DNA from 4 places in the Acidovorax sp. GW458-11-26-14-TSB4 genome. Region 1 is predicted to be linked to each of the others. Evidence: predicted binding sites of a transcription regulator. Region 1 holds the regulator's gene; each other region holds the start of a gene.
What was found. Region 1 encodes sigma-54, which starts transcription at its own class of promoters, with help from an activator protein. Its sites were predicted from a motif close to TGGCANGNAANCTGCTTT; they were not measured.

Region 1 (7,691 bases):
GTGACGTGGCCTCGCTCCAGGGCGTGGACCTGTCCGCCCTGGAAGGCCCGCAGGCCCAGGCGCTGATGCTGCAGCTGGCCAAGTACCCCGAGATGCTGACCGCCGCCGCCGATGGCGAGGCACCGCACGACGTCACTTTCTATCTGCGCGACCTGGCCGCCAGCTACCACAGCTACTACGATGCCGAGCGCATCTTGGTGGACGACGAGGCCGTCAAGCGTGCGCGCCTGGCCCTCGTCGCCGCCACCGCGCAGGTACTGCACAATGGCCTGGCTGTGCTGGGTGTATCGGCCCCGGCCCGAATGTAAGCAAGCAACCACTACCATGAAGAACAAGCAACTGGGCGGAACCATCATCGGCTTTATCGTGGGCGTGATCTTCGGCCTGGGGGCCGCGCTGGCGGTCGCCGTGTACGTGACCAAGGTGCCCGTGCCCTTTCTGAACAAGGGCGGCGCACGCGGCACCGAGCAGGATGCCGCCGAAGCGCAGAAGAACAAGAACTGGGACCCCAACTCGCCGCTGTACGGCAAGAACCCGGCGCGCCCGCCCGCAGCTGCGGCTTCGGCACCTGCCACGGCGGGGGTGGCCCCGGCGCCCGCGCCCACCGCATCGGCACCGGCCGTGGCTGCGGCCACCGACCCGCGTGCTGCCGCATCGTCGGCCAAGCCGGCCGCAGCGGCTGCCGCCAAACCCGGCAGTGCCGACCCACTGGGTGACCTGGCGGCCGCCAAGGCCGCTGCCGCGCCCGGCAACAGCGCCGACCCGTTCGATTATTTCGTGCAGGCCGGTGCCTTCCGCACCCAGGCCGATGCCGATGCGCAGCGTGCCAAGCTGGCCATGCTGGGCTGGGAGGCCCGCGTGAGCGAGCGCGAGCAGAATGGCCGCACGGTGTTCCGCGTGCGTGTCGGCCCCTTCACCAAGCGTGACGATGCTGCCCAGCTCAAGGACAAGCTCGACACCACCGGGGTCGAGTCGGCCCTGGTGCGCGTGCAGCGCTGAGTGCAGGCCTGCCTGAACTTTTTCCGGGGGCGTGGCTCACACCCCCACACCCGACCCTAGGAGAGTCACTTTCATGAAACGCCGCGAGTTTTCCCTGTCCGCCGCTACTGCAGTGGCTGCATCTGCCCTGACCCTGCCTGTGGCCGCCCCCGCGCTTGCGCAGCCGCGCCAGTTCAAGGAGGGCAAGGACTACCGCAAGCTCGACAAGCCCGTCACGCCCGACGCGCCGGCGGGCAAGGTCGATGTGATCGAATTCTTCTGGTATGCCTGCCCCCATTGCAATGCCTTCGAGCCCACGCTCGAGGCCTGGATCAAGTCCGCCCCCAAGGACCTGAGCATCCGCCGCATCCCTGTGGCCTTCAACGCCAGCTTCGTGCCCCTGCAGAAACTGTATTTCACGCTCGAAGGCATGGGCAAGGTCGCTGACCTGCATGCCAAGGTCTTCCGCGCCATCCACGTCGAGAAGGTCAAGCTCGCCAAGGACGATGAAATCATGGCCTGGGTCGCCACCCAGGGCGTGGACGTGGCCAAGTTCAAGGAAATCTACACCTCGTTCACCGTGTCCAACCAGGTGCGCCGTGCATCGCAGCTGCAGGATTCCTACGGGGTGGAAGGCGTGCCTTCGATGGGTGTGGCCGGCCGCTTCTACACCGATGGCACCATGGCCGGCAGCATGCCGGTGGTGCTGCAGGTGGTGGAGCACCTGGTGGGCACGGTCCGCAAAGCCTGACCGCTTGCTGGCAGGACTGGTTTCTGCATGTGCCAAAAGCCCGCATCCGCGGGCTTTTTTCATGGTGTGTCTCCACGGGTGGCTACAATTATCTGCAAGATTCGTGCCCTATGAACTACCGCATCCTCCCGATCCTCCTCCTCTCGGCCCTGGCTGTTGTCCAGACTGCGGCCCATGCCGAAAAGGCCGACCGCAACAAGCCCATGAACATCGAGGCCGACGCGTTGCGGCACGATGAGCTCAAGCAGACCAGCGTGTTCACCGGCCGGGTGGTCATGACCAAGGGCACCATCGTGCTGCGTGGCGCGCGCCTGGACGTGCGCCAGGACGCCGATGGCTACCAGTTCGGCGTGGTCACCGCGGAGCCGGGCAAGCGTGCCTTCTTCCGGCAAAAGCGTGACACGTTGCCGGGCGCGCCCGACGAGTTCATCGAAGGCGAGAGCGAGGTCATCGAGTACGACGGCCGTGCCGACAACGTGAAGTTCATCACCCGTGCCGAGCTGCGGCGCTTCCGTGAATCCACGCTGACCGACGAGATCACCGGGCAGGTCATCGTCTACAACAACCTGACCGATGTGTTCACCGTGGATGCCAAGCCGCGCAGCGGCAACAATGCCGCAGGCGATGCCCAGGCGCCCGGCGGCCGCGTGCGCGCCATCCTGTCGCCCAAGGAAACCCCGGCCGGTGCCGCGGCTCCGGCCGCGCCGGCCTCCGGCACCACCCTGCGCCCCAGCAGCACCCTCGGCGGCGGCGCCAAGTGAGCGAGGCTGCCGTGAACACCGTCGCCGCGTCCCCGGCGGAAAGCCGGCTGGAGGTGCACCACCTCGAAAAGTCCTACGGCAGCCGCAAGGTCGTCAAGGACGTGTCGCTGGTCGTGCAAAAAGGCGAAGTCGTGGGGCTCCTGGGCCCCAACGGCGCGGGCAAGACCACCTCGTTCTACATGATCGTGGGCCTGGTGCGCAGCGATGCAGGTGACATCCGCATCGATGGCCATTCGGTGGCCCACATGCCCATCCACCGGCGCTCGCGCCTGGGCCTGTCCTACCTGCCGCAGGAAGCCTCGATCTTCCGCAAGCTCACGGTCGAGGAGAACGTGCGCGCCGTGCTGGAGCTGCAGCGCGGTGACGATGGCCAGCCGCTGTCGCGTGCGCTGATCGAGGAGCGCCTCACGGCCCTGCTGAACGAGCTGCGCGTGGAGCACCTGCGCGCCTCGCCCGCGCTCGCCCTGTCTGGTGGCGAGCGCCGCCGGGTGGAGATCGCCCGCGCGCTGGCCACGCAGCCGCGCTTCATCCTGCTCGACGAGCCCTTTGCCGGCATCGACCCCATTGCGGTGATCGAGATCCAGCGCATCATCGGCTTCCTCAAGGCCCGCGGCATCGGCGTGCTCATCACCGACCACAACGTGCGCGAGACGCTGGGCATCTGCGACCACGCCTTCATCATCAGCGACGGCCACGTGCTGGCCCAGGGCACCCCCTCCGAAATCGTCGACAACGCCGAAGTGCGCCGGGTGTACCTGGGTGAACACTTCCGCATGTAGCAGACCGATGGACTGTACGTTTGCCATGCACCTGCGTTTGCGGCAGCCCCCGGGGGCTGTGCGATGAAGCCCGGCCTGTCGCTGCGCGTATCGCAGCACCTGGCGCTCACGCCGCAGCTGCAGCAATCCATCCGGCTGCTGCAGCTGTCCACGCTGGAACTGGGCCAGGAGGTCGAGCAGATGCTCGACGAAAACCCGTTCCTCGAACGCAATGCCGATGAGGCGCCGCGCGAGGAATTCGGGGTGGAGACGGCCGATGCGCCGGCGCAGTCCGACGACTACAGCTCCGACGAGGCGGTCTACTCCAACGCCCCGGGCAGCAATACATCGAGCGAATCCGTGGCCGACACCTCCCCGGGCGATGCGGAGCTGGGCAGCAGCGCCAGCGATGAACCGGACTGGAGCGGTGACGGCACCGTGGATGTGTCGCCCAACGATGCCGAGTGGGGCGGCGATGCGCCGGCCCGCACGCGCAACGATGCCGAGGGCGACGAAGCCGACGCCACCGAGCTGGCGCGCTCGCACGAATCTCTCACCGCCTTCCTGCACCGCCAGGCGCTGTCGCTGCGCCTGTCCGAGGTGGACAGTGCGGCGCTGCGCTTCCTGATCGAGTCGCTCAACGACGACGGCTACCTCGAAGAGCCCCTGGAAGAGCTGGCCATCGCGCTGGCGGGCCCGGACGACCTGGAGCAGATCGAGGAACTGGTGCACCGCTTCACCGTGGCCCTGCGCCTGCTGCAGAACCTGGAGCCCGTGGGCGTGGGCGCCCGCAACCTGGGCGAATGCCTGACCTTGCAGCTCGCGGCCCTGGCCGCCGACGAGGACAGCGATGCCGACCCCGACACCGTGCAGACCGCGCTGCGCGTGTGCCAGCAGCCGTTGGAGATGCTGGCGCGCCGCGACATCCGCCGCCTGACGCAGCTGTGCGGCGACGGCGAGGAGCGCACGCGCGCCGCCATGGCCCTGATCGCCCGGCTGGAGCCGCGCCCGGGGCGCAAGTTCGTGGACGTGGAGCGCAACATCATCGTGCCCGACGTCATCGTGCGCAAGGCCGGCCGTGCCAATGGCCGCGACGGCCAGCACAACTTCATCGTGGCCCTGAACCCCGACGTGATGCCGCGCCTGCGCGTGCACGACATCTATGCCGGCGCCCTGCGCGGCCACAAGGGCGGCGAGGGCCACCAGGCCATGCAGCAGCGCCTGCAGGAGGCGCGCTGGTTCATCAAGAACATCCAGCAGCGCTTCGACACCATCCTGCGCGTCTCGCGTGCCATCGTCGAGCGGCAAAAGAGCTTCTTCACCCATGGCGAGTTGGCCATGCGCCCGCTGGTGCTGCGCGACATCGCCGATGAGCTGGGCCTGCACGAGTCCACCATCAGCCGCGTGACCACGGCCAAGTACATGTCCACGCCCATCGGCACCTACGAGCTCAAGTACTTCTTCGGCTCGGGCCTGGGCACCGAGACCGGCGGCAATGCATCGAGCACGGCCGTGCGTGCCCTCATCAAGCAGTTCGTCGCGGCCGAAAGCCCGGCCAAGCCGCTGTCGGACAGCCAGATCGCCGAGATGCTCAAGGAGCAGGGCATCGAGTGCGCGCGCCGCACCGTGGCCAAGTACCGCGAGGCGCTCAAGATCGCCCCGGCCAACCTGCGCAAGGCGCTCTGATCAGGCCGGCTTGCGGAACGCCCGGCTGGAGATGCTGACGGTATTGCCGTCCGGGTCCTTGGCGTTGGCGAAGGCATAGCCGTTGGCCTGGTGCGTGGGGCCGAACTCCAGCCCCTGCGACAGAGCATGGGCCTTGAAGGCCTCCACGTCCGGGACATGGAAGCACAGCTTCACCCCTGCCTGGCCCAGCTTCACGCTTTTGGCCGCCTGGTGGACCAGGATGCTGGCCCCGCCATCGGGGGCGTGCAGCTCGATCAATCCCTCCACCACTTCGCCCGTGGTCTCGAAACCGAAGTGCGTGCGGTAGAAGCCCGCGCTGCGCTGCATGTCGCGCGCATAGATCATGAGGGTGGAGAGCTGCGGGTGCATCATGGGGTTTGTCGGGAGGTGTCGTTGGGCGACGGATGGGGCACGAGCAGCACTCGCTGCCCGGTTGCAGCGATGGCACCCACTTGGCCGTGGATGGCGTGCAGCGAGCCCTGGGCAATCTGTTGCGCTGGCGAAGGTGCGTTGCCTGCGCCGGGATCCAGGTAGGCCTGAAAGGTTTCGGTTCGCTCGCGAAATGCAATGAACGAGGTGGCGACCACGCCTTCGCCGCAGTGCGCGCAGCGCAGCAGGTAGCTGCCATACTCCACGATGGAATCGAGCGAGGTGCCGCTGCACGCGTGGCAGGCGATGTCGTTCATGGGGCGACGACCGGTGGTAGGCCGAAGGTCGCGTCCATGGTGGCTCGGTCGTGGTCGAGCAGGTGCGGCTGGTGGTTGCGGTACAGCTGCGCCAAGAAGTCCTGGTTCGGGCCCGCCACGTCCATGCCCCGGTCGTCATACGGCCAGACCATGACGCGGTGTTCCAGATGGAAGAGGTAGATGCAGCAGTTGGGGCGAGGGCGGATATTGCCGAAGTCGGCTGCCATGGCGCACCACAGTAGGCCCGTGAGCTGCGACAGCGGTGCTTGGAACGCCAGGTGGATCCAATCCTCCTCGTCCGGTGCTTCGTTGGGTTCCCGGTCGAACCCTGCCACAACACCCTGGCGGCAGGGATTCGGACGCCTGCCGCCCTGAGCTCGGCCATGACCTCTCTGTAGGCAAACCTGCCGGGTTCGGCTGCAACCCGTATACAGGCCGTCAGCGAACCTTCGATGTCGAAAATCTCGCTGCAGATGGCCCGACATGTGGCCAGCGCTGAAAGGAACTGTTCCAGGATCGCGCCGCCCTCGGACAGCCTGAACCGCAGGCCGCCAGGGTATCGGTAGAAAAGGGGTCGCAGGAAGGCCTTGCCGTCGAAAGTCCGCTCGATGGCCTGTCGCAGTGCCTGGTGCTCACCGCGCATCGGGTCTGGGCGCACGCCGCATCGAGCGCAGCAATTCCAGCGCCTGGGCCGTGGGCTCCTGGGGAGCGCCGTTGACCAGCACCGTGAAGGTCACGCGCAGCTCGTTCATGCCCAGCACGCCCTGGGTCAGGTGCTTGTAGCCATCGGGTTCGGGCGCGCGGTCGGTGGCCGAGAAGTAATAACCCGTCTTGCCCGGGGCGCCCAATTCCTGGAGGGGCAGATAGCTTTCGACGGCCTTGGGTTGGGCCCGGGTGGCACCTGCCCGCACCAGCGCCCGCAACTCCTCCGCCGTGGGGGCCCTGGGCGCACTGCCCACGGGCCAGATGGGCGTGATAAGCATCTGCAAGGCCTTGGCGTCCAGGCCGCTGATGGCCACCGAGGGCGGCAACTCCGCGTGCGGGCGGCGGACTTGGGCGCGCCACGGCGCGGGCAGCTCGATCACCAGGTCATCGTGGCCGGGCAGGGGAACGCGCAGTTCTTCGGCCAGGGCGGGCAGGCACAGGGAAAAGGCGATCAAAGCGAGGGCGGTGCGGAACATGGGGGCTCTTTTACGGGCGTTTGGCAAAAACGGCGTCGTAGGACTGGGTACTGAAGCCGTTCACCCGCTGGCCATTGGTGAGCAGCACTGGCACACCGCGCGCACCGATCTGCGCAAAGGCAGCCTTGCCGGTCGGGGTGTCCACATCGAATTCGCGGTAGGCAATGCCCTTGCCTCCCAGATAGGCCTTGGCCGCCTTGCAGTACCCGCACCAAGTGGCCATGTAGAGCGTCACCTCGCCCCGGGGCTGGGCCGCTTTTGGGGCTTCTGCGGGCGCTTGGCCGGGCGCGGCGGGGGGCAGCGGGTTGCCCGGGACCACACTGATGGGTGGGGCCTCGAGCTTCATGGTCTTTTGCGCCGAACCGGACGCGGGAGGCTGGTCGCTGTAGACCACCTTGCCATTCGGGTCCACGGACTTGTAGAGCGTCTGGGCATGTGCCGTGCCCGTGAGCGCAGCCACGACCAGGGCGAGGATCAGGCTGCAGCGCAGGGTATGCATGGGGGCTCCGGGTAAAATCGGGATCCCGGGAGCATAAGAGACTTCTGCCACCCCGCGGCCCGTTGGGGCCATGCCTCACCCATATGGGGCACACTCGCAGCCCCCGATGCCCCTTGGCGGGCTTTCCTGGAGGGCGTAAACGCCCCCCGGTTCCCTGCCTTTTCCCGACTTCCTGTTTCCCCGCGCCATGGCCCGCATTGTTTTCGACCTTCCCGCGCATTTCGGCTTTTCCACCGAGCTGCAGATCTACATCAGCCACGTCAACCAGGGCGGGCACCTGGACAATGCGCAACTGCTGAGCCTGGTGTCCGAGGCGCGCGTGCGCTTCTTCCAGTCGCTTGGCTACCCCGAGGCGGACGTGGGCGGCCTGTCCACCGTGGTGGGCGACATC
Region 2 (7,691 bases), on a different contig from region 1:
AGGGTCATCCAGGCGCCTTTGAAGAACAGCTCGCGATACTCCACCAGGATGTCCGGCCGGAACCAGCCAAACCACAATTCGGGTTGCTCCATGCTTCTCTCCCTCTACCCAGGGCGCGCAGCGCGACAACCCTTCGTCAGAAAACAAAAAAGCGGCCGCATGGCGGCCGCTGCAAGTGACTTGATCGGAACCCGGCTCAGCGGCCTTTGTATTCTTTTGCGAACCACTTCTTGTAGATCTCGCCGTAGCTGCCATCGGCGCGCACGGCGGCCAGGCCGGCGTTGAGCTTGTCCTGCAGGGCCTTGTCGCCCTTCTTCACGACGATGCCGAAGCCTTCTTCAGGGAAGGACGGGTCTTCCACCGTCTTGAGCGCTGCATTCTGGCTCACGCGGTAGGCGATCACGCCGTTGTCGCCGATGGCGGCGTCCACGCCGCCGCCGGCCAGCTCGGAGATGATGAGCGGCGTGCTCTCGAAGCGGCGGATGTTGGCGCTGGTCTTGCCGAATTCGCGCGAGGCCACGTCGTCGGCCGTGGAAGCGTTCACCACGGCGATCTTCTTGCCCGCCAGGTCCTTGAGCGAGGCCACGGTGCTGCCCTTGGGCACGGCGATGAGCTGGTGGGCCGCAAAGTACGGGGCCGAGAAGTCGTAGCTCTGGCGGCGCTTGTCGTTGATGGTCACGCCGGAGATCACCAGGTCCACGTCGCCATTGTTCAGCGCCGCGAAGATACCGCTCCAGGGCGTGTTCACGACCTTGATCTTGAGATTCTGGTGCTTGGCGACGGCGTTGATGATGTCGATGTCGAAGCCGACGATCTGCTTGTCCTTGTTCTCGAACGCGAAGGGTGCATAGGTCGCGCTGGAGGCCACGGTGAGTTCACGGGCCTGCGCCTGGGCAACCAGCGAAACACCGAACGAAGCGGCCAGGCCGAGGCCCAGGGTGGCAATGCGGCGGGAGATGGACATGGTGGGCCCTTGGGGAAAGTCGGGAAAAGGGGGCAGTATATCCATGCCCCAGGGGGACTGGCATCAATATTCATAGCGGCAAACGCCCTGTTTCTGCACCTTGCGCTCCCCCTGTGGTCAAAAGTCAGGCAGTCTTATGATGGATGGAATAGTTGAGCCCCTTCGGCCCTGAAAGATTCCACTATGAGCAATGCCAGCCTCCCTCCGCCCACCTACGCGGATGTTGTTTCTGCCGCACAGCGGCTCGCTGGCGTGGCCCATCGCACGCATGTGCTGCGCTCCAACATGGCCGACGCGCTGCTGGGCACGCAGGTGTTCTTCAAGTGCGAGAACCAGCAGCGCACGGGCTCGTTCAAGTTCCGCGGTGCCTACAACACCCTGGCGCAGTTCAGCGACGAACAGCGCGAGCGCGGCGTGCTGGCCTTCTCGGCCGGCAACCATGCGCAGGCCATCGCCCTGTCGGCCCGGCTGCTGGACATGCCCGCCCTGATCGTGATGCCCGAGGATGCCCCCGCCACCAAGATGGCAGCCACACGCGAGTACGGCGCCCAGGTCGTCACCTACGACCGCTACACCGAGGACCGCGAGGCCATCAGCCAAAAGCTGGCAGAAGAGCGCGGCATGACCCTGGTGCCACCCTTCGACCACCCGCATGTAATTGCCGGCGAAGGCACGGCCGCCAAGGAGTTTCTGGAGGAAGTGCCCGGCCTCGACTACCTCTTCGTGTGCGTGGGCGGCGGCGGCCTGCTGGCCGGCAGCCTGCTGGCGGCCGAGGCCCTGGCGCCGGGCTGCCGCGTGGTGGGCGTGGAGCCCGAGGCCGGCAACGACGGCCAGCAGTCGTTTCGCACGGGGCAGCTGGTGCAGATCCCCACGCCGCACACCATTGCCGATGGCGCGCAGGCCCGCTCGCTCGGGCAGATCACCTTTCCCATCATCCAGCGCCTGGCCGAGGACATCGTGACCGCCACCGACGAGCAGCTCGTCGAGGCCCTGCGCTTCTTTGCCGAGCGCATGAAGCTGGTGGTGGAGCCCACAGGCGCACTGGCCTTTGCCGGCGCACGGCATGGCGGCGTGGACGTGCGTGGCGCGAAGGTGGGTATCCTCATCAGCGGGGGGAATGTGGACTTGGCGCGCTATGCGCGCTTTCTGGGGGATTGACTCCCCCCGAAGCGACTGCGTCGCCTCCCCCTCAGGGGGCGGCCCCGGCGGCCCGGCAAAGCCGGTTCCGCGGGGCCACTGGTGTTGGGTCACGCCAGTTTCCACGCCTAAGAGCCAAAGGGACGTCAAAATACGGCCACCGCTATTCATTCACCTCTGCATAACAAAGGCCGCGCCATGAGCACCGCTACCAACAACGTCACCGTCATCAAGCACCCCCTCGTCCAGCACAAGCTCACGCTGATGCGCAGGAAGGACGCCAGCACCAACAGCTTTCGCCGCCTGCTGGGCGAGCTGAGCACGCTCATGGCCTACGAGGTCACGCGCGACATGCCGCTGCAGGACATCGAGATCGAGACCCCGCTGGAGACCATGACCAGCCAGGTGATCGACGGCAAGAAGCTGGTGCTGGTCTCCATCCTGCGCGCGGGCAACGGTTTTCTCGACGGCATGCTCAACGTGGTGCCCGGCGCGCGCGTGGGACACATCGGCCTGTACCGCGACCCGGCCACGCTGCAGCCGGTGGAGTACTACTTCAAGATGCCGTCCGAGATGGACGAGCGCGACATCATCGTGGTCGACCCCATGCTGGCCACCGGCAACTCGGCCGCCGCCTGCGTGGACCGGCTCAAGAAGCTCAACCCGCGTTCCATCAAATTCGTCTGCCTGCTGGCCGCGCCCGAGGGTGTGGCCACGCTGCAGAAGGCGCACCCGGACGTGCCGATCTTCACCGCCGCCATCGACCGCGAGCTCAACGACCATGGCTACATCCTGCCGGGCCTGGGTGATGCCGGCGACCGGATCTTTGGCACCAAGTAAGAGCGGGCCAGATCGAACAGCCGCCGCAGAGACGCAGTCCTTGGGCGGCTTTTTTTACGCCCCAAGCCGGTGCGAATTTTTACCAACTGGTGGCTTTCTTCTGGCAGACTGCATGCCAGCGCCTGCCATCCATTGGCGCACTAATTGCTTGAGACAACGCCAGATCCGATCGCCCATCCTCCATCCGAAGAAGGACCCACTCCATGACCTCACGCCGCATCTTCACCGGCCACCTGTTCTCCACCTCGCTGGCACTGTCGGCCATGATCGGGCTGGCGCCCGGCGCCGCGATGGCCCAGGCCAAGACCAAGGTGGCAGCGATCTACACGGTGCCCTACGAGCAGCAGTGGGTCAGCCGCATCCACAAGGCGCTCAAGGCGGCCGAGGCGCGCGGCGAGATCGAGTACAAGTCCAGCGAGAACGTGACCAACGCCGACTACGAGCGCGTGATGCGCGAGTACGCCACCGGCGGCAACCAGCTCATCGTGGGCGAAGCCTTCGCCGTGGAAGCCGCCGCCCGCAAGGTGGCCAAGGACTTCCCCAAGACCTCGTTCCTGCTCGGCTCCTCGGGCAAGCCGCAGGCGCCCAACTTCAGCGTGTTCGACAACTACATCCAGGAGCCGGCCTACCTGTCGGGCATGGTGGCGGGCGGCATGACCAAGACCAACAAGATCGGCATGGTCGGCGGCTTCCCCATCCCCGAGGTGAACCGCCTGATGCACGCCTTCATGGCCGGCGCCAAGGAAGTGAACCCCAAGGTGGAGTTCACCGTGAGCTTCATCAACAGCTGGTTTGACCCGCCAAAGGCCAAGGAAGCCACCTTCGCCATGATCGACAAGGGCGCCGACGTGCTCTACGCCGAGCGCTTCGGCGTGAGCGATGCCGCCAAGGAAAAGGGCAAGCTGGCCATCGGCAACGTGATCAACACCCAGGACAAATACCCCGACACGGTGGTCGCGTCCGCCCTGTGGCACATGGAGCCCAGCATCGACCGCGCGCTCAAGCTGGTCAAGGACGGCAAGTTCACGGCCGAGGACTATGGCCCGTATTCGATGATGAAGCACAAGGGCTCGGAACTCGCGCCCCTGGGCACCTTCGAGAAGAAGGTACCGGCCGACATCGTGGCCAAGGTCAAGGCCAGGGAGGCCGAGATCCTGGCCGGCAAGTTCACCGTGAAGGTGGACGACAGCCAGCCCAAGTCCACGGCCAAATAAGCTGCAGGCGGCGCTTGCGTGCGCCATTCGGGGCCACCTACTTGACTGCGGTGGCCCTTTTCATTGGTACTGTCCATCGCTTACCCTGTTGCCCATGATCTTCACCGCATTGCTCTCCCGTCGCATCGCCCAACTGCTCGGCACGCTGGCCCTGGCCGGTGCCTTGGTGGGCTGCGCGTCCAGCCCCGCAGTCCAGGGAACTCGCCTTGACAGCACGCCGCGCATCGCCGTGATCTCGGCCTTTGCGCCCGAGCTCACCGTGTTGCTGCCCCAGGTGCAGCAGCCCGCCAGGCACAGCATCAACGGCGTGGAGTTCACCACCGGCACGCTGCAGGGCAAGCCCGTGGTGGTGTTCCTCTCGGGCATCAGCATGACCAACGCGGCCATGAACACGCAGCTGGTGCTGGACCGTTTCAACGTCAGCCACATCGTCTTCTCCGGCATTGCCGGCGGCGTGAACCCCGGCCTGCACATCGGCGACGTGACCGTGCCGGCGCGCTGGGGCCAGTACATGGAATGGCTGATGGCGCGCGAAGACCAGCCCGGCAAGTACACGGCGCCCGGCTGGATGCAGGCCGAACTCACCCTGCCCGCCTACGGCATGATGCACCCGCGCCCGGTGGAGGTGCGCTCGGCCGCCAACCCCGCGATCACCAAGAAGTTCTGGTTCGAGGCCGACCCGCGCATGCTGGCCGTGGCCAACGGCCTGGCCACGGTACCCCTGGAACACTGCCACGCCAGCCACTGCCTGAAGGAGCGACCGCGCATGGTGCTGGGCGGCAACGGTGTCTCGGGCCAGGCCTTCGTGGACAACAAGGCCTTCCGCGAGTATGCGTTCAAGACCTTCGAGGCCAATGTGCTCGACATGGAGACCGCCGCCACCGCCATGGTGGCGCACAGCAACGGCGTGCCCTACATCGCCTTCCGCTCGCTCAGCGACCTGGCCGGTGGCGGCGACGGCGCCAACGAGATGGACACCTTCATGCACCTGGCGGCCGCCAACTCGGCCAAGGTGCTGCAGGCATTTCTCGCAGCCTGGCGGTAGCCCGATCCATGGAGCCTGCAGAAACCGTCTTGCGCCTCACCGGCATCACCAAGCGCTTCGGCAAGCTGGTGGCCAACGACGGCATCGGCCTCACGCTGGCGCGCGGCGAGGTGCTGGCCCTGCTGGGCGAGAACGGCGCGGGCAAGTCCACGCTGATGTCCATCCTGTTCGGCCATTATGTGGCCGACGAGGGCCACATCGAGGTCTTCGGCCAGCCCCTGCCCCCGGGCCAGCCGCGCGCGGCACTGGTTGCCGGCATCGGCATGGTGCACCAGCACTTCACGCTGGCCGACAACCTCACCGTGTTGGACAACGTGCTGCTGGGCAGCGAGCCGTTGTGGCAGCCCTTTTCGCGCCGCAGCGCCGCACGCGAAAAGCTGCTGGCCGTGTCCGCCCGCTTCGGCCTGCCGGTGCAGCCCGATGCGCGGGTGGGCAGCCTCTCGGTGGGCGAACGCCAGCGGGTCGAGATCCTCAAGGCGCTGTACCGCGGCGCGCGCATTCTGATCCTGGACGAGCCCACCGCCGTGCTCACCCCGCAGGAGAGCGAGGCACTGTTCCACACCCTGTCGCAGATGGTGGCCGAGGGCCTGTCCATCATCTTCATCAGCCACAAGCTCGCCGAGGTGCTGCGCGTCTCGCACCGCGTGGCCGTGCTGCGCCAGGGCAAGCTCGTGGCGGAGGCGCCGGCCCAGGGTACCACCCAGGGCCAGTTGGCCCAGTGGATGGTGGGCCATGCCATCGAGGCCAGCGAGCGCCGCCCCGCGAAGAACCTGGGCGCACCTGTGTGCACACTGGCCAACGTCTCCACCGCGCCCACAGGCCGCGACCGGCTGCGGGACGTGTCGCTCACGCTGAACGCGGGTGAGATCGTCGCCATTGCCGGCGTCTCGGGCAATGGCCAGGTGGCGCTGGCCGACGTGCTGTGCGGCGTGCGCGCCGCCACCGCCGGCCAGGTCACGCTGCTCGGCGCGCCGCTGCAGGCCCGGCCGGCCTGGGTGGTGAACCAGGGCGTGGCCCGCATCCCCGAGGACCGCCACGCCGTGGGCGTGGTGGGCGACCTGCCGGTGTGGGAGAACGCCGTGTCCGAGCGCCTGCGCAGCCACTGGTTCGCCCACCCCTGGTTCCGAGGCTTCTGGGTCAAGCGCGCCGCCGCGCGCCAGCATGCCCAGCGCGTGGCCACCACTTTCGACGTGCGCGGCGGCGGGCCCGACACGCCGGCGCGTTCACTCTCGGGCGGCAACATGCAAAAGCTGATCCTCGGGCGCGCCCTGCTGCCACCAGGCGATGCCCCGCCCCCTCGGCTCATCGTGGCGCACCAGCCCACCTGGGGCCTGGATATCGGCGCCGTCACCTTCGTGCAGCAGCAGTTGATCGCCGCGCGCGACGGCGGCGCGGCCGTGCTGCTGATCTCGGACGACCTCGACGAGGTGTTGGCCCTGGGCGACCGCGTGGCCGTGATGCACGAGGGGCATCTGAGCGATGCCCGGCCCGCCGAAGCCTGGACGCGCGAGGCCATCGGGCTGGCGATGGCTGGCGCCTCTGCAGCCTGAAAAACCCGGACATCCATGAGACTCGAAAAACGCAACCACATCTCCCCGGCTGCCTACGTGGCGGCACCGGTGGGCGCCGTGGTCTTCACCCTGCTCATCAGCGGCCTGCTGGTGCTGTGGGCCGGCGCGCCCGTGGGCCGCACCTATGGCCTGCTGCTGCAAGGCGCCTTCGGCTCGGTCTTTGCACTGACCGAGACGCTCACCCGCGCCACGCCGCTGATCCTGACCGGGCTGGCCGCGGCCGTGGCCTTCCGTGCGCGGCTGTTCAACATCGGAGCCGAGGGGCAGCTGTACGCCGGCGCGCTGGCCGCCGTGGCCGTGGGCGGCATGCACGGGGGCACGGGGCTGGAATGGTCGCCGTACGTGCTGTTCCCGCTCATGATGCTGGCGGCGGCCCTGGCCGGCGCCCTGCTGCTGCTGGGCCCGGCGCTGATGAAATCCCGCCTTGGGGTGGACGAAGTGGTGACCACGCTGCTGCTCAACTTCATCACCCTGCTGCTGGTCTCTGCCCTGCTGGACGGGCCCATGAAGGACCCGCTGTCCATGGGCTGGCCGCAGAGCGTGGCACTGCAGGGCGACCTGGAACTCTCCAAGCTGGTGCCGCAGACGCGCCTGCACACCGGCCTGCTGTGGGCCATTGCACTGGCCATTGCGCTGTGGGCCGTCCTGCGGCGCACGGTACCGGGCTTCGACATCCGGGCAGCGGGCGCCAATGCGCGCGCAGCCGCCTTTGCCGGCGTGCCCATCACGCGCACCGTCGTGCTGGTGGCCCTGCTCTCGGGCGGGCTGGCAGGCTTGGCCGGTGCCATCGAGGTGGCGGGCCGCACCGGCTATGTCACGCTGGACATGTCGCCGGGCTATGGCTACAGCGGCATCGTCATCGCCATGCTGGCCGGGCTGCACCCTTTGGGCGTGATCGCGGCGGGCACCTTCGTGGCCGG
Region 3 (7,691 bases), on a different contig from region 1:
GCCGGCGCACCTGCCCGTGTCGGCCAAGATGCGCCTGGGCTTTAACGACGCCGGGCTGATGCGCGAATGCGCGCAGGCCATGGAGGCGGGCGGGGCCTGCGAGCTGGTGGTGCATGCCCGCACCAAGGCCGATGGCTACCGGCCGCCGGCCTATTGGGAGCAAATACCGGCCATCCGTGCTGCTGTGGCCCTGCCCGTGGTGGCCAATGGCGAGATCTGGACCGTGGCCGACGCGCTGCGTTGCCGCGCGGTGTCGGGTTGCGATGCCTTGATGCTGGGGCGCGGCATGGTGGCCGACCCGGGGCTGGCGCGGGCCATCCGTGCCAGCGATGCCGGCACGCCGGGGGCCGACACTGTGGGGTGGGGCGACTTGCTGCCGCACATCGCCGCGTTCTGGCAACTGGTCTGCGACGACCTGGAGCCACGCCAGCGCGCCGGCCGCCTCAAGCAGTGGCTGAACCTGATGCGCCGGCGCTTCCCCGAGGGCGAGGCGGCCTACCAGCATGTCCGCACGATGACCGACCAGCGGGCCATCAGTGCCTGGGTGGCGGCGCTGCAGGAGGGCGGGTCTGCTACAGCAGGTGGTCCGGTGCCAGCGGACCGAGCAACTGCAGCATCAGCCTGAGCGGGGCGGAGGCGTCCGGCTCGGTGGTGCTGTCCTGCAGGCCGCTGCCCTGGGGTGCATGCCACAGCAGTCGGTTGCCGGGCTGCTGCAGCTCCACGCGCCAGGCCAGTTCGCCCAGGGCCGGCTCGAGCCGGGTGGTGATGCGGCGTGCCAGTTCGGTGCTGCGGATCAGCAGTGCGATCTCGGTGTTCTGCTTTTGTGAGCGCATGTCCAGATTCATGGAGCCGATGGCGACCAGGCGGCCGTCCATCACCAGCACCTTGGAGTGCAGCATGGCGCGGGAGCCGCCCACCGAACCGGTGGGCGAGGTGTTGCCGCCCCCGGAGGAGCCGCCCGGCATTCCCAGCGCCGTGCCCAGGCCTGTGAGCTCGCTGCGCATCTCGTAGAGTTCCACCCCCATGGCCAGCAGCTCGGGCCGGTGCCGGGCATAGCCGGCATGGGCGATGGGCGCGTCGTTGGAGGCGAGCGAGTTGGTGAGCACCCGCACCCGCACACCGCGTTCGCGGGCTTGGGCAAAGGCCCGTTTCATGTCCGGGCCGGGCACAAAGTAGGGCGAAATGATGAGCAGCTCTCGCCGGGCCTGGCCCATCAGGTGCAGCAGGCCATCAACCACCGTATCGCCTTCGCCGGCATCCGCCATGTCCGTGGAAGGCAGTGGCGCTGCTGCCGTGCCACTGGCGGCTGCGGGGGCACCGCCGCCTGCCGGAGGGGCGATGCGCGCGGCCTGCCGGGCATTGCTCGACGCACTGGCGGTTGCCGGGGCTGGCGAAGAGGTGCTGGCCTGGCCTTCGGCCGGGATCTTGGCGGGCTGGTCGACCAGCACCACCGCCGGTGCCCAGACAAAAGCCGCGCTGCCCAGGTCCATGGGCTGGTAGTCCCAGATGCGGCTGCGGCCGGCTTGCGCAGCCCTGGGATGGTCCTGGTTCGGGGCCGGTTCGTCGACCGGGGGTTGGGGCGTGCCCAGGGCCACCTGGCGCTCACGCTCGGCGGCATCGGCCGCTTCGTACTGGCTGCGCATGGTGTCCAGTTCCTCGCGCGTGACCAGCGACTGCACGGGGTAGGCGCGCTGGTTGTTCCAGTAGTGGTCGAAGCTGCGCGAGAGGTCCTGCACGATGGGGCCGGCGGCCAGTACGTCGAGGTCGACGAAGTTGCCGGCATCGGCCGTGCCGAAGTAGGCGTCGCCCAGGTTGCGCCCGCCGGTGACGCCCATGGCGTTGTCGGCAATGAAGAGCTTGTTGTGCATGCGCTGCTGGGCCCGCGAGAAATCGTTGGCCGCCCCGAGCATGCGGCCCAGCGTGGAGCTGCGCGCCCCGGTGAGCGGGTTGAACATGCGCATCTCGATGTTGGGCACGAAGGCCAGGCGCATCACCTGCGCATCCCGCCCGGCGCTGTGGAAGTCATCGAGCAGGACCCGCACCCGCACCCCGCGCTGTGCGGCATCCACCACACCGCGCAGTAGGCGCTCGGTGCTGGCATCGGCATGGATGGCGTAGTACTGCAGATCCAGGGTCTTCTGCGCCGCCTCGACCAGCGCCAGGCGGCTGCTGTAGGCCTCCTGGGGCCCTCCCAGCAACAGGAAACCCGAGGGGTGGCGGGCGCCTGCCGCCTTGCGGTTGGCCTCCACCAACTGCCCCAGCGGGGTGCTGGCGGGCGCCGAGAGGGCCGTGGACTCGGGGCGCGCCACATCCTGCGGCAAGCTGGTGCAGCCCGTGATCACCGCCATGGCAAGGGTGACCGCAAGACCCATCCAGCCGAACCGGGCGGTGGCTGCGAGGCTCTTCAAGGTGAGGGCGGTGGGCATAGGTGGGCGGCAGGCTTCTGGAGACTACCCAGGTATAGCCTGCCGCTTCACCGCAGGGTGTCGGACGGGGCGCCGATACGTAACGCTGTGTGAATGGCGCCACGCCGAACAGGCGCGGGTCGGCCCCTTCCGTGCCTACCAGCTCACTTCACGGTCCGGCGTGGCGCTGATCTTGTGGATGGAGAGGTCCGCGCCGTCGAATTCCTCTTCCTGCGACAGCCTGAGGCCCACCGTGGCCTTGAGGGCGCCGTACACCACCAGCCCGCCCAGCAGGGCCCAGGCCACGCCCAGGGTGGTGCCGATGAGCTGTGCGCCGAAGGCCACGCCGCCGAGACCGCCCAGGGCCTTGCTGCCGAAAATGCCTGCCGCCAGGCCGCCCCAGGTGCCGCACAGGCCGTGCAGGGGCCAGACGCCGAGCACGTCGTCGATCTTCCATTTGTTCTGGGTCAGGGTGAACAGCAGCACGAAAATGCTGCCCGCGATGGCGCCCGTGACCAGGGCGCCCAGAGGGTGCATGAGGTCAGAGCCCGCGCAGACTGCCACCAGGCCCGCCAGGGGGCCGTTGTGCACGAAGCCCGGGTCGTTCTTGCCCAGCACCAGCGCGGCCAGTGTGCCGCCCACCATGGCCATCAGCGAGTTGACCGCCACCAAGCCCGAAAGCTTGTCCACGGTCTGTGCGCTCATCACGTTGAAGCCGAACCAGCCCACCACCAGCACCCAGGCACCGAGGGCCAGGAAGGGGATGTTCGATGGCGGGTGGGCCGAGATGGCGCCATCCTTGCGGTAGCGGTTGGCGCGCGAGCCGAGCAGAACCACGGCCGGCAGGGCGATCCAGCCGCCCACGGCATGCACCACGATCGAACCGGCGAAGTCATGGAACTCCTCGCCCGTGAGCGACTTGATCCAGGCCTGCACGCCGAAATGCTGGTTCCAGGCGATGCCCTCGAAGAAGGGATAAACAAAGCCGACGATGATGGCCGTGGCGATCAGCTGCGGCCAGAACTTGGCGCGCTCGGCGATGCCCCCGGAAATGATGGCCGGAATGGCCGCCGCGAAGGTCAGGAGGAAGAAGAACTTGACCAGCGAATAGCCGCTTTGCTGGACCAGGGTGTCGGCCCCCACGAAGAAATGGGTGCCGTAGGCCACGCTGTAGCCCACCGCGAAATACACCACGGTGGACACGGAGAAGTCCACCAGGATCTTGACCAGTGCGTTCACCTGGTTCTTCTTGCGGACCGTGCCCAGCTCCAGAAAGGCGAACCCGGCATGCATGGCCAGCACCATGATTGCCCCGAGCAGAATGAACAAGGCGTCCGTGCCCTGTTTGAGTGCTTCCATACCATCTCCACGCGATTGTTTGATCTGTTTTGGTGCGCTTCACTGCGTCATGCAATGAATGCACCAATATAAAGCAAAAAATGCGCCAGCATGTGGCATGGCTCACCGTGGTGGTGCTGTACTGTTTTGGTGCGTGTGCAGGTTGGTAGCCAGGTCAGAAGCGGTCGCGCCCCTGAACCCGGGCAACGATGCGCAGATCGGGCCCGATCCGGTCCGCGGAGACGTAGTCGAGCGCGGTCCCATCCGCCAGCGCCTGCAAGGGGGTTGTCTGGGCCATGCCCAGGCCGGGGCCCAGCAGCCGGGGCGCCAGATAGAGCAGCAGCTCATCCACCAACCCCTCGCGCAGGAAGGATCCATTGAGCTTGTGGCCGGCCTCCACGTGCAGCTCGTTGACGGCTCGCTTGCGGCCCAGGTCCTGGAGCATGGCGCCCAGGTCCACTTTGCCCTGGGCATTGGGAAGGCGGATCACCGTGGCGCCCTGGCCCTCCAGGGCTGCTTGTTTGGCGGCATCGTCGCTGGCGGTGTAGATGAGGCAGGTGCGGCCCGGGATGGAGAACAAACGGGCCTGCAGCGGGGTCTGCAACTGGCTGTCGACGATCACCAGGTGCGGCTGGCGCGGCGTGGCGACATCGCGCACATCCAGCCGCGGGTCGTCGTCGAGCACGGTGCCGATGCCCGTGAGCACGGCGCAGGCACGCGCGCGCCAGGCATGGCCATCGGCCCGGGCCTCGGGCGAGGTGATCCACTGGCTCTGCCCGTTGGTCAGGGCGGTGGTGCCGTCAAGCGAGGCGGCCGTTTTCATGCGCACCCAGGGCGTGCCGCGCACCATGCGGCTGAAGAAACCGATGTTGAGTTCACGCGATTCCGCAGCGCCCAGCCCCACGACCACCTCCACGCCCGCCGCGCGCAGGCGCGCAAAGCCCTGGCCGGAGACCAGGGGGTTGGGGTCGGCAATCGATGCCACCACCTTGCCGATGCCGGCGCCGATCAGCGCATCGCAGCAGGGCCCTGTGCGCCCCTGGTGCGAGCACGGCTCCAGCGTGACGTAGGCGGTGGCCTTGCGCACATCATTGCCCCGGGCCGCCGCATCGCGCAGCGCCATGACCTCGGCATGCGGGCCTCCGGCCTGCTGGGTGAAGCCCTGGCCGAGGATGCTGCCATCAGGGGCGGTGATCACGCAGCCCACGCGGGGGTTGGGGTTGGAAAGAAAAAGCGCCTGAGTGGCTAGCTCAAGCGCTTTGGTGGTGTGCTGTTGTTCCGAAGAGGTCGCCATGGTGGCGTGCATGCTAGCGCATGCGGGGGCTGCTGTCGGAGGTTTGCGGGGTCACTTGTTCCAGCATTCGGCCGGGGTGAGGGTGGTGGTGCCCGTGGCCATTCCCTGAACGCCTGCCTGGGTAAGAGTCAGGTTGCCGCATTTATCGTTTGCCTGGGCGGTTCCTGCATCACGTGTGGCAGTGAGAGTGAAGGTGGTTGCGGTGGAGTTTGACACCGAAATGGTGTAGCGCTTGTCGGGGTTGTTGAGCCAAGTCAGGCTGGTAGGGAGGGGGGCGGCCGAAGTCACGACAGGGTAGGACCCCGTCGCAGTGGCCGCGCGCTCCATGTACTGGGCTGCCTGGAGCAGGCCGGCACGGGCGTCCGCGCGGTGTCCACGGCGCACATACTCGGCATAACTGGGTACGGCGATCGCTGTCAGGATACCGATGACCGCCACTACGATCATCAGTTCAATCAGCGTAAAGCCCTGGTTTTTCTGACGCATGGGGTGCCTGCTCCTGTAAGCGGTGTTCATTGCAGTTGGCGCCAGCTGGGGCGCATGGATTGCTCTGGCATGGTGTTGAACTCATCCTTCTGGCCCTTGCCATAGTTGATGATGCGGTTGCCCTTCTTGATCATGGTTTGCGCCCCTTTGGACACGCCCATGCGGGATACGCCCTTGTCCGCGCTGTTGTACTTGCCGTCGCCGGTCAGGTCCATCAGCGGAACGGTTGCAGGCTTTGCATCCATGATGTTGATCAATGTCAGATATTGACGCTCGGCTTCCGTGGAGGCTTCGCAGACTTCCACCGTCAGGTCCACTGCTTCGTTGCCCATGGCAGGCACCTGCGAATATATGGCCATGATGTTGCTGCCGTCAAAGAAGGACATGGGCTTGAGTTGCCTTTCGCCGGTGTCGGGCAGATCCAGATACCAGCCTTTCTGGGTGGTCCAGTCTACTGTCACGGTGCTGCCTTCCTTGGTCATGTTCCAGAAGGTGCGGCCGGCACTGGCCAATTGGCCCGCTTCGGACGACACACTCACAGACTGCTTGGCCAGGCTGCTGACGCCGGTTCCAACCGCCGCTGGGGCGGGAACACAATCGGCTCCTGATGGGCATGTGCCACCGCCGGGGTGCACTTCCAGGCGCTGTGCAGCACCGGTTCCCACGGTGCGGTAGCGGGTGTTGTCCAGTATGGAATAGATGCTCTGCACGGTAACGGCCCGACGGTCCGCCACTGCCAGGTTCTGGCCCGTGCCAAACGCCACCATCATGCCCCCCACTGCCTTGCCGCTGGCAAACCGGTCATTGGCGCGCACGGTGGGCGGAATAGTGATGGGCTGGGGAACATTGCGTGTCGTTGCCGAAGCCGTGGCGAGCCCCACTGCCGTGTACAACGGAGCACCGCCGAAGGCAACACCCCACTCGGTCGGCGTGCTGCTGGCGATGATGAACTTCCACATATTGCCTTTGAGGTCGCCCGCATATGCCACGTCGGGACGGCCATCGCCGTTGATGTCCACAAGGCGAGGTGCCGACAGGCCGTTGTCGGTTGTCTTGATGTCGGCGCCCGTGGCCAGGCTACCGGTTGCCACCAGGCGCAAAACTTCCTTGGCGCCATCCAGGTACTGGATCATGAGCACGGGCCGCTGGTTCTTGCTGTTGTAGCCGTTGCCCATCACCACCGCCCAGCGGTTGTTGTTCATGCGCGTGATTTGCGTGGTGCGCTGTGGGTTGGCGTCGTCCAGCACCGGTGGCGCGAAGATATGGCCCATGTCCTCACTGTCCTTGCACTTGGCCTTGTCCGTCGCATTGGTGATGGCATCGCAGTTGGGGATGGTGTCGCTGGCATGCAAAGTCTTGTCCATCACCACCAGGGTTTTGGCATTGGCTTCGGTGAAATTGCTGGCGCCACCCGACGTGGTTCCAGGGTTGGTCACGTCCAGTACGAAGTAGCCTTTGCCGCCCGCACCGAGGGTGCCCACCAGCATGGTGCGCCAGTCCGGTACGTACGCCGCGTCCAGTATGTCCCCGGTGGCGGTGTCCACGTCGCCTGTGAACGGAGAGCCGTCCACGTAATAAAGGTGGCGGTCATCGAAGGTGGGATCGGCAAGGCGGCCCAGTTGCCGAATCACGCCCTTGGGCACGTAGGCAATCTTTTCGCTGCCATCGGCCATCGAGAAGCCGTGCAGCATGCCATCGTTGCCACCCACATAGACCATGGGTTGGCGGTCCTTGTTCAGGCGTGCGAAAGTCGTGTAGCCCTTGAGCGCGTAGTTGCTGACGGGTGCGCCTGTGTACCAGACATTGGAATTGATGATGTCGCCCTGTATGGAGTAGCGCTGGCGAAATGGCTTGAGCGCAGTGTATACAGGCGTGACTGGCGGGGTCGTCTCGGCGATTGGAGGGGCGCCCAATGGCGACAGGCTGCTGCTGCCACGAATGAAGTTGAGCCGATCCTGTCCCTTGCCATCATTGGCACCGGCGTCGGTCAGGCTGAGGTAGGTTTTCTGCGTGGTGCTCAGATTGCTCTGATCGGTTGCCCACTTGAAAGGCACACCCCAGTTGTTGAGATCGCTGTAACTGAGGATCAGGCGGGTGTTGATATCCCTCACGTCCAGTTTTTCCGCCGTGTTTTTGCCGCCCCAAGCCACATTGGGCACAACGGTTCC
Region 4 (7,691 bases), on a different contig from region 1:
TGTTGGCCGCCCGGCCGATCTGGCGCGCCGTGCGCGACAGCTCATCGGCCGCGCGCGTGACACGTGGCAGGGTGTTGGAACCCAGCGCGTCGGCCGCGCGCGTGAGCGCCTGCGTGCCCTGGGTGATCTGGTCGATGGCCCCGCCCTCGGCAGCCAGCCGCTGGTTGGTGGCGCTGATGCCCGCAGCCATGTCCGATACGCTGGTGCCGGCCTTCTGCAGCGACTGCAGGGTCTGGCGCGCATCGCCGGTCAGCGCGGGCAGGGATGCCAGTGCCGGGTCGAGGCGGGTCTGCACCGTGGTATCGAGCCGCTTGGTGAGTGCATTGACGCTGCCGGCCGCCTGGCCGATGTTGCCGATGGCCTCGGTCAGCAGCTTCTGGTTGTTATCGCCCAGCAGCTGGTTGATGCGGCGCGTGGCCTCCTCCACCTGGCCCAGGATGGCCGGCGCCTGCTCGGCCAGGCGGCCGAAGGGCGAGGGCTTGAGCGGCAGGCGCGGCAGCCCGCTGGGGCCAGGCGGCAGCTCGGGATAGGGCGACGCGGCATCGTCGAGCTGCACATGGGCCAGGCCTGTGACGCCCTGGTAGCCCAGCACGGCGAAGGTATTGGGGCTGATGGGGGCCTGCTCATTCACGGCAATGCGGATCAGCACATTGCCATTGACCTGCGGGTCGAAGCCGATGCGCGTGACCTTGCCCACGGCCACGCCCTTGTAGCGCACGGTGGCCTGGGGCTGCAGGCCGCTGACGCCATCCTTGGTGGACAGCTCGTACTGCTCGTAGTTGGCGTTGTCGCGCGTGAGCCAGATCGCCAGGCCCGCCAGCATGGCGGCGACCACGATGACGAAGATGCCGGCGGCAAGTGCATGGGATTTGTTTTCCATCAGGCGTCCTTGGAAATCGGGGTGGGGGCCGCCGAGGGCGGCTGCTCGCGCACGCCTGCCAGGGGGGCCATGGCACGCTGGCCACGCTCACCCATGAAGAAGTGCTCGATGAAAGGGTGTTTGAAGCGCGCCACCTCGGTCGGTGGCCCGCTGACGATGACCTTCTTGTCGGCCAGCACGGCCACGCGGGTGGACAGCGCGAACAGGGTGTCGAGATCGTGCGTGACCATCACCACCGTGAGGCCCAGCGCCGCATGCAGCTCGCGCAGCAGCGCGCAGAACTCGTCCGCGCTGTTGGGGTCCAGCCCGGCCGTGGGCTCGTCGAGCAGCAGCAGCGGCGGGTCCATGATCAACGCGCGCGCCAGGGCCACGCGCTTGACCATGCCGCCAGACAGGTCAGCCGGCATGCGACTGGCATGCTCGGGCTTGAGGCCCACCATCTGCAGCTTGACCAACGCCGCATCGCGCACCAGATCGGGCGGCAGCGTGCCCTGCTCGCGCAGCGCGAAGGCCACGTTGTCGAGCACGTTGAAGGCCGAGAACAGCGCACCGTGCTGGAACAGCATGCCTACCCGGCTGGCGGCACCGGCGCGCCCCATTTCGGACGCCGGCCGGCCGAGCACGGTGACCGTGCCGCGCGCGGGCCTGGCCAGGCCCAGGATCTGGCGCAGCAGCACCGTCTTGCCAGTGCCCGAGCCCCCCACCAGCGACAGCATCTCGCCGCGCTGCACGGTGAACTCCAGGTCCTGGTGCACGGCAAAGGCTTCGCTGCCCTTGCCGAACACGCTCCACAGGCCTTTGACTTCGACCACAGGCGGCGTACCCGCAGGCACGGCCAGGGCCTGGGGCCTGTTGGCAGGGGAAACGGCAGAAGCGGTATCCGTCATGGCCATGGCGTCAGATCCCGATGCTCTTGAAGGCGATGGCGAACAGCGCATCCACGATGATGACCATGGTGATGGAGGTGACCACCGAGGCCGTCGTGCCCTCGCCCAGGCTCTGGGTGTTGGGCTTGACGCGCAGGCCCCAATGGCAGCCGATGAGCGCGATGCAGGCACCGAACACCACAGACTTTGCCATGGCCAGGGTGAGGTTGCCCACCTTCACGGCGGCCGGCAGGGCCTGCACGAAGTAGGCCGGCGAGATGTCCATGGCGACGTCGGCCGCCAGCATGCCGCCGGCCAGCGCCGCCAGCGTGGTCCACACGCTGATCAGCGGCATGGCCAGCGCCAGCGCCAGCGTGCGCGGCATCACCAGGCGAAAGCCGTGCGGAATGCCCATCACGCGCATGGCATCGAGCTCCTCGGTCACACGCATCACGCCGATCTGCGCGGTGATGGACGAACCCGAGCGCCCGGCCACGAGGATGGCCGCGAGCATGGGCCCGAGTTCGCGGATCAGCGAGATCCCCAGGATGTTGACGATGAACGATTCGGCGCCGAACTGGCGCAACTGCAGCGACATCAGGTACGCCAGCACCACCCCGATCAGGAAGCCGACCAGGGCCGTGATGGGCAGGGCCGTGGCGCCCATGCGGTACAGATGGCCCGACACGTCGCGCCAGGGCCCGCGCTGGGGCGCGCGCGCCAGGCGCAGCAGGTCCAGCATCAGCTGGCCCACCATTTGCAGCATGTGGCGCGCATGGTCCACGCCGTGCAGCACCAGGAGGCCCAGGTGGTCCACCTCGCGGGCCAGGCGCCAAGGCTCGGGTGGCGGCGGTTCGGCCACGGTGAACTCGGCCACGCGCTCCAGGATGTCGCGCTGGATGTCGGTGAGCGCCAGGCGTTCGGGCCAGGCGCGGCCCCAGTGGTTCCAGAGGAGTTGCGCACCCACGTGGTCCAGCCACTGCAGTTCGCGCAAGTCCCAGCCGATCCCTGCACCGGCCTGTTGTGCGTGCAGCTGGGTGGACAGTGCCTTCCACTGGCGGCGCGTGCCCAGCTCCGCAGCGCCCCACCGGCCATGCAGCAGCACCCCCGGGCCTTCGGGGGTGTCGGTGTGGTCGATGCGCGGGGCAGGATCGGTCATGAAACGGGCGGCGCAAGCCACCGGGATGGGGGTAGGGGAAGCATGGTAGCGGAGCCGGTGCCCCGCAGGTAGGACAAGCCCTTGCGTGCAAGCACGACACGGGCCCGAATGCTTGCAATTATTATCAAATTGCTTGCAATCGCAACCGCGGCAAGCCATGTGAGCTACAAATTTACTAGCAAGCCGCGTTTACCCCCTCGACACCGCCGGCACCGTCCGCACAATGGCGCCGACCCTTCCGATCAACCTGCGCCAGCCCTTGCCACTCCGTTATTCCCCATGAGCGACACCACGTTTGACCACATCATCATCGGCGGCGGCACAGCGGGCGCCCTGCTGTGCAACCGCCTGAGCGCCGACGGCCGCAAGCGCGTGCTGCTCATCGAGGCGGGCCGCAAGGATGATTACCACTGGATACACATTCCCGTGGGCTACCTGTATTGCATTGGCAACCCGCGCACCGACTGGCTCTACAACACAGAGCCCGATGCGGGCCTGAACGGCCGCACCCTGCGCTACCCGCGCGGCAAGACGCTGGGCGGCTGCAGCAGCATCAACGGCATGATCTACATGCGCGGCCAGGCGCGCGACTACGACCAGTGGGCCGAGCTCACCGGCGATGCCAGCTGGCGCTGGGACAATGCCCTGCCGTACTTCCGCCGCCACGAGGACCATTGGCGCCTGGACCAGCCCGGCGATGTGAACGAAAACTTCAAGCGCCTGCACGGCAACAAGTCCACCGGCAGTACCGGCGAGTGGCGCGTGGAGAAGCAGCGCCTGCGCTGGGACGTGCTGGATGCGTTTTCCAAGGCCGCGCAGCAGGCCGGCATCCCGGCCACCGACGACTTCAACGGCGGCAGCAACGAGGGCGTGGGCTATTTCGAGGTCAACCAGAAGAGCGGCTGGCGCTGGAACACGGCCAAGGCCTTCCTGCGCCCCACCTGCTATGGCCGACCCAACTTCGAGATGTGGACCAATGCGCATGCCACCCAGCTCATCATCGAGACCCGGCCGGACGGTACGCGCCGCTGCACGGGCGTGAAGGTCTGGGATGGGCACGAGATGGTCACGGCCCATGCCACCGGCGAGGTGATCCTGAGCGCGGGCGCCATCAACTCGCCCCAGTTGCTGCAGCTGTCGGGCATCGGTCCGGCTGCGCTACTGCAACGCCATGGCATCGATGTGGTGCAGGACCTGCCGGGCGTGGGCGCCAACCTGCAGGACCACCTGCAGATCCGCGCGGTGTTCAAGGTCAACGGCGTGCCCACGCTCAACGCCATGGCCAGCTCGCTCTGGGGCAAGGCCAAGATCGGGCTGGAGTACGCGATGAAGCGCAGCGGCCCCATGAGCATGGCGCCATCCCAGCTCGGCGCCTTCACGCGCAGCGACCCTGGCCAGCCCTGGCCCAACATCGAGTACCACGTGCAGCCCCTGTCGCTGGACGCCTTCGGCGAACCCCTGCACAGCTTTCCGGCCTTCACGGCCAGCGTCTGCAACCTCAACCCCACGAGCCGCGGCACGGTGCACATCAAGAGCGCGGACTTCAAGGCCGCACCGGCCATCGCGCCCAACTATCTGAGTACGCCGGAGGACCGCCAAGTGGCCGCCGACAGCCTGCGCGTCACACGCCGCATCGTCGCCCAACCAGCACTGGCCGCCTACCAGCCCGAGGAGTGGAAGCCCGGCGCGCAGTTTGAGAGCGACGAAGACCTGGCGCGCCTGGCGGGCGACATCGCCACCACCATCTTCCACCCCGTGGGCACGACGCGCATGGGCCGGGCCGATGACCCCATGGCGGTGCTCGATTCGCAACTGCGCGTGCGCGGCATCGCCGGCCTGCGCGTGGTGGACGCAGGCGCCATGCCCACCATCACCAGCGGCAACACCAACTCACCTACGCTCATGCTGGCCGAAAAAGCCGCCGAATGGATCCTGGCGGCTCAGGCGAAAGCATGACCTCCAGGCATCAGCGGATGCCGCCCACGTAGCGTGGCGCTTCGGGCACCGGTTCGGGCACGAAGCGCTGGCGCACCGCCTGGCTCGCGGTCTCCAGCAGGGGGCGGCGCTGCGGCACGGGGGCCGGCGCGTGCACAGCATGGTCGAGGCGGTCGGCCCATTCGGCCAGCTCGGGCACCCCATCCTCCACGGCATGCTGGCGCGCAAAGCGCACGATCTCCAGCGCATACTCGGCGTTGACCGCCATCCACTCCGTGTCGGTCACGCGGCCGGTCTTGCGGCGCAGCAGCACATGCAAATGCGCTGCAATGGCGAGTTTGTCGCTGTCCTGCATGGTGGCTTGCTCCTCATTGGCCAAGTCGTTCCCGGTGCTGTGCAATATCCAGGCCCACCTGCTCGCTCTGCTCGTCCACGCGCAGGCCAAGCACAAGATTCGTGATCCACAGCAGCAGCGCCGTGCCCACCAGGCTGAACGCCAGCACCGCGCCCACGCCGATGGCCTGCGTCCACAGGCTGCCGGCCACGCCGCCCACGCTGCGGCTGGCCAGCACGCCCGTGAGCAGCGAGCCCACAATGCCGCCGATGCCGTGCACGCCGAAGACGTCCAGCGAATCGTCGGCCTTGAGCAGGCGCTTGAGCCCCGTCGCCCCCCAATAGCAGGCCAGCCCGGCCACCAGCCCAATGACCAACGCCGACCGCAGGGTGACGAAGCCGGCCGCAGGCGTGATCGCCACCAGCCCGGCCACCAGGCCCGAACACAGGCCCAGCAAGGAGGGGCGCCCCCGCATGACCGCCTCGCCCAGCATCCACGACAGTGCGCCCGCAGCGGCGGCCACGTGGGTGACGACCATGGCCAGCCCCGCCCGGCCGTCGGCTGCCACGGCCGAGCCGGCATTGAATCCGAACCAGCCCACCCACAGCATGCCCGCGCCCACCATGGTCAGTGCCAGGCTGTAGGGCTCGAAAGGCTCGCGGCCATAGCCGCTGCGCCGCCCCAGGAACCAGGCGCACACCAGGCCCGCCGCACCGGCGTTCACATGCACCACCGAGCCCCCCGCGAAGTCAAGCGCACCCATCTGCGCCAGCCAGCCGCCCGGCTCCCAGACCCAGTGTGCAATCGGCGCATAGATGAACACCGTCCACAGGCTGATGAACAGCAGCATCGCGGAAAAGCGCATGCGCTCGACCACAGCCCCCACCAGCAGCGCCGCAGTGATGATGGCGAAGGTGAGCTGGAACACGGCGTAGACCGATTCGGGGATGGCCGGCGCCACATGGCTGACGGAGAGCTTGCCGGCGGCCAGCTGAAAGTCGAACCCGGCAAAGGCCATGCGCTCGGTGCCCCCCAGCCAGGCACTGCCGGGTGTGAAGGCCCACGAGTAGCCGATGGCGAACCACCACAGGCTTACCAGCGCTGCGATGGCGACCACGCTGGCCATGGTGTTGAGCACGTTCTTTCTGCGCACCATGCCGGCGTAGAACAGGGCGATGCCTGGCAGCGTCATGAGCAGCACCAGCGCCGTGGAGGTCATCATCCAGGCCGTGTCGGCGGCATTGATGCTGTCCTTGGCCACCAGGCCAGGGCGGGTGAGCACGGCGGCGGGCGATGCGGCAGAAGCCGCGGTGGCGGCGGGCTCGGGCGGTGGCGCTTGGCCCCAGGCTGCCGTGCAACACAGACCCATGCACAAGGCGATGGCCGCGACGAATCCCTGGATGGCTGCCCGCATCTGGATGCTCCCTTTTCGCATTTTGTTACAGCACACATTGCACAAGCCATGCCAGAAAAAGGGCCCCATTTGGGGCATCCGGGCGTGCTCAGCGCCCTGTCCATCCCCCAAAAGGGGGCGGGAAACCCCCAATGCACCATGCGGGTGCTCTCGTTACAGTACCGTCACTCGAAAGCGCGCCCTGGTGTGCTGGACGAGGGGCCGAGGAGACATCCCTACAAGCAACAACCAAACAAAGCACCCAGCGAGGTGCACATCCTTTCCAGGCGCTGGCGATCCCAGCGCCTTTTTTCTTGCCCGGCATCTCTGCCGCGCGCTAGCAAAAGCGTAGCTGACCAGGTGCGACAATCAAGGGATGGAATGGATTTTCATCACCTTCGCTTCGCTGCTCGCCGGTTTCGTGGATTCCATCGTGGGCGGCGGGGGCCTGGTGATGGTGCCGGCACTGTTCGCAGCCTTCCCTGCGGCCCCGCCCGCCACGCTGCTGGGCACCAACAAGGCGGCGGGGGTTTGGGGCACGGCCATGGCCACCTGGCAGTACAGCCGCCGCGTGCAGATGCGCTGGAATGCGCTGCTGCCGGCCGCGGGGGCCGGCTTTGCGGGCTCGTTCGCAGGCGCCTGGGCGGTCACGGTCATCTCGCCCGACTTCCTGCGCCGCCTGCTGCCGCTGGTACTGCTGGCGGTGCTGGCCTACACGCTGGCGAAGAAGGACATGGGCCGCCACCACGCCCCGCGCTTCGCCGGGCACGCCGAGACGGCGGCGGCCTGCCTTGTCGGCCTGGTGCTGGGCTTCTACGACGGGTTCTTCGGGCCCGGCACAGGCAGTTTCTTCGTCTTCCTGTTCGTGCGGCTGCTCGGCTACGACTTCCTCAACGCCTCGGCCTCGGCCAAGCTGCTCAACACGGCGACCAATGTGGCCGCCATCGCCCTGTTTGCGGCCAAGGGCCATGTCTGGTGGCACTTTGCGGTGACCCTGGCCGTGGCCAATGTGGTGGGCAGCCTGATCGGCACGCACATGGCCCTCAGGCACGGCACCGGCTTCGTGCGCGGCATCTTCATCGTGGTCGTGGGGGCCCTGATCATCAAGACCGGTTACGACGCCC

Region 2: AC07X5_RS08930 (BMP family protein) is a predicted target of sigma-54. The motif match lies at 3,075-3,092, and genes of this name have one in related genera.
Region 3: AC07X5_RS19885 (ammonium transporter) is a predicted target of sigma-54. The motif match lies at 3,835-3,852, and genes of this name have one in related genera.
Region 4: AC07X5_RS03415 (ammonium transporter) is a predicted target of sigma-54. The motif match lies at 6,625-6,642, and genes of this name have one in related genera.

Annotation. Positions count from the first base shown of each region.
Region 1 covers NZ_JBWKYR010000007.1:14,185-21,875, forward strand. Annotated here, with positions in the region: gene argS (arginine--tRNA ligase) at 1-308, shown strand, start outside; gene AC07X5_RS15985 (SPOR domain-containing protein) at 325-999, shown strand; gene AC07X5_RS15990 (thiol:disulfide interchange protein DsbA/DsbL) at 1,073-1,729, shown strand; gene lptA (lipopolysaccharide transport periplasmic protein LptA) at 1,840-2,490, shown strand; gene lptB (LPS export ABC transporter ATP-binding protein) at 2,502-3,269, shown strand; gene AC07X5_RS16005 (RNA polymerase factor sigma-54) at 3,333-4,934, shown strand; gene AC07X5_RS16010 (VOC family protein) at 4,935-5,306, opposite strand; gene AC07X5_RS16015 (hypothetical protein) at 5,303-5,620, opposite strand; gene AC07X5_RS16020 (DUF3885 domain-containing protein) at 5,617-6,105, opposite strand; gene AC07X5_RS16025 (hypothetical protein) at 6,253-6,801, opposite strand; gene AC07X5_RS16030 (glutaredoxin domain-containing protein) at 6,812-7,300, opposite strand; gene AC07X5_RS16035 (acyl-CoA thioesterase) at 7,488-7,691, shown strand, end outside.
Region 2 covers NZ_JBWKYR010000003.1:68,424-76,114, reverse strand. Annotated here, with positions in the region: gene AC07X5_RS08950 (amino acid ABC transporter permease) at 1-92, opposite strand, end outside; gene AC07X5_RS08945 (basic amino acid ABC transporter substrate-binding protein) at 197-964, opposite strand; gene AC07X5_RS08940 (threo-3-hydroxy-L-aspartate ammonia-lyase) at 1,148-2,122, shown strand; gene upp (uracil phosphoribosyltransferase) at 2,300-2,941, shown strand; gene AC07X5_RS08930 (BMP family protein) at 3,145-4,155, shown strand; gene AC07X5_RS08925 (5'-methylthioadenosine/S-adenosylhomocysteine nucleosidase) at 4,250-5,200, shown strand; gene AC07X5_RS08920 (ABC transporter ATP-binding protein) at 5,209-6,750, shown strand; gene AC07X5_RS08915 (ABC transporter permease) at 6,766-7,691, shown strand, end outside.
Region 3 covers NZ_JBWKYR010000010.1:35,119-42,809, reverse strand. Annotated here, with positions in the region: gene AC07X5_RS19895 (tRNA dihydrouridine synthase) at 1-625, shown strand, start outside; gene AC07X5_RS19890 (phospholipase D family protein) at 573-2,426, opposite strand; gene AC07X5_RS19885 (ammonium transporter) at 2,562-3,764, opposite strand; gene ribD (bifunctional diaminohydroxyphosphoribosylaminopyrimidine deaminase/5-amino-6-(5-phosphoribosylamino)uracil reductase RibD) at 3,919-5,037, opposite strand; gene AC07X5_RS19875 (type IV pilin protein) at 5,089-5,523, opposite strand; gene AC07X5_RS19870 (pilus assembly protein) at 5,550-7,691, opposite strand, start outside.
Region 4 covers NZ_JBWKYR010000001.1:724,736-732,426, reverse strand. Annotated here, with positions in the region: gene AC07X5_RS03440 (MlaD family protein) at 1-880, opposite strand, end outside; gene AC07X5_RS03435 (ABC transporter ATP-binding protein) at 880-1,767, opposite strand; gene AC07X5_RS03430 (MlaE family ABC transporter permease) at 1,778-2,905, opposite strand; gene AC07X5_RS03425 (GMC family oxidoreductase) at 3,185-4,861, shown strand; gene AC07X5_RS03420 (hypothetical protein) at 4,872-5,195, opposite strand; gene AC07X5_RS03415 (ammonium transporter) at 5,209-6,588, opposite strand; gene AC07X5_RS03410 (sulfite exporter TauE/SafE family protein) at 6,944-7,691, shown strand, end outside.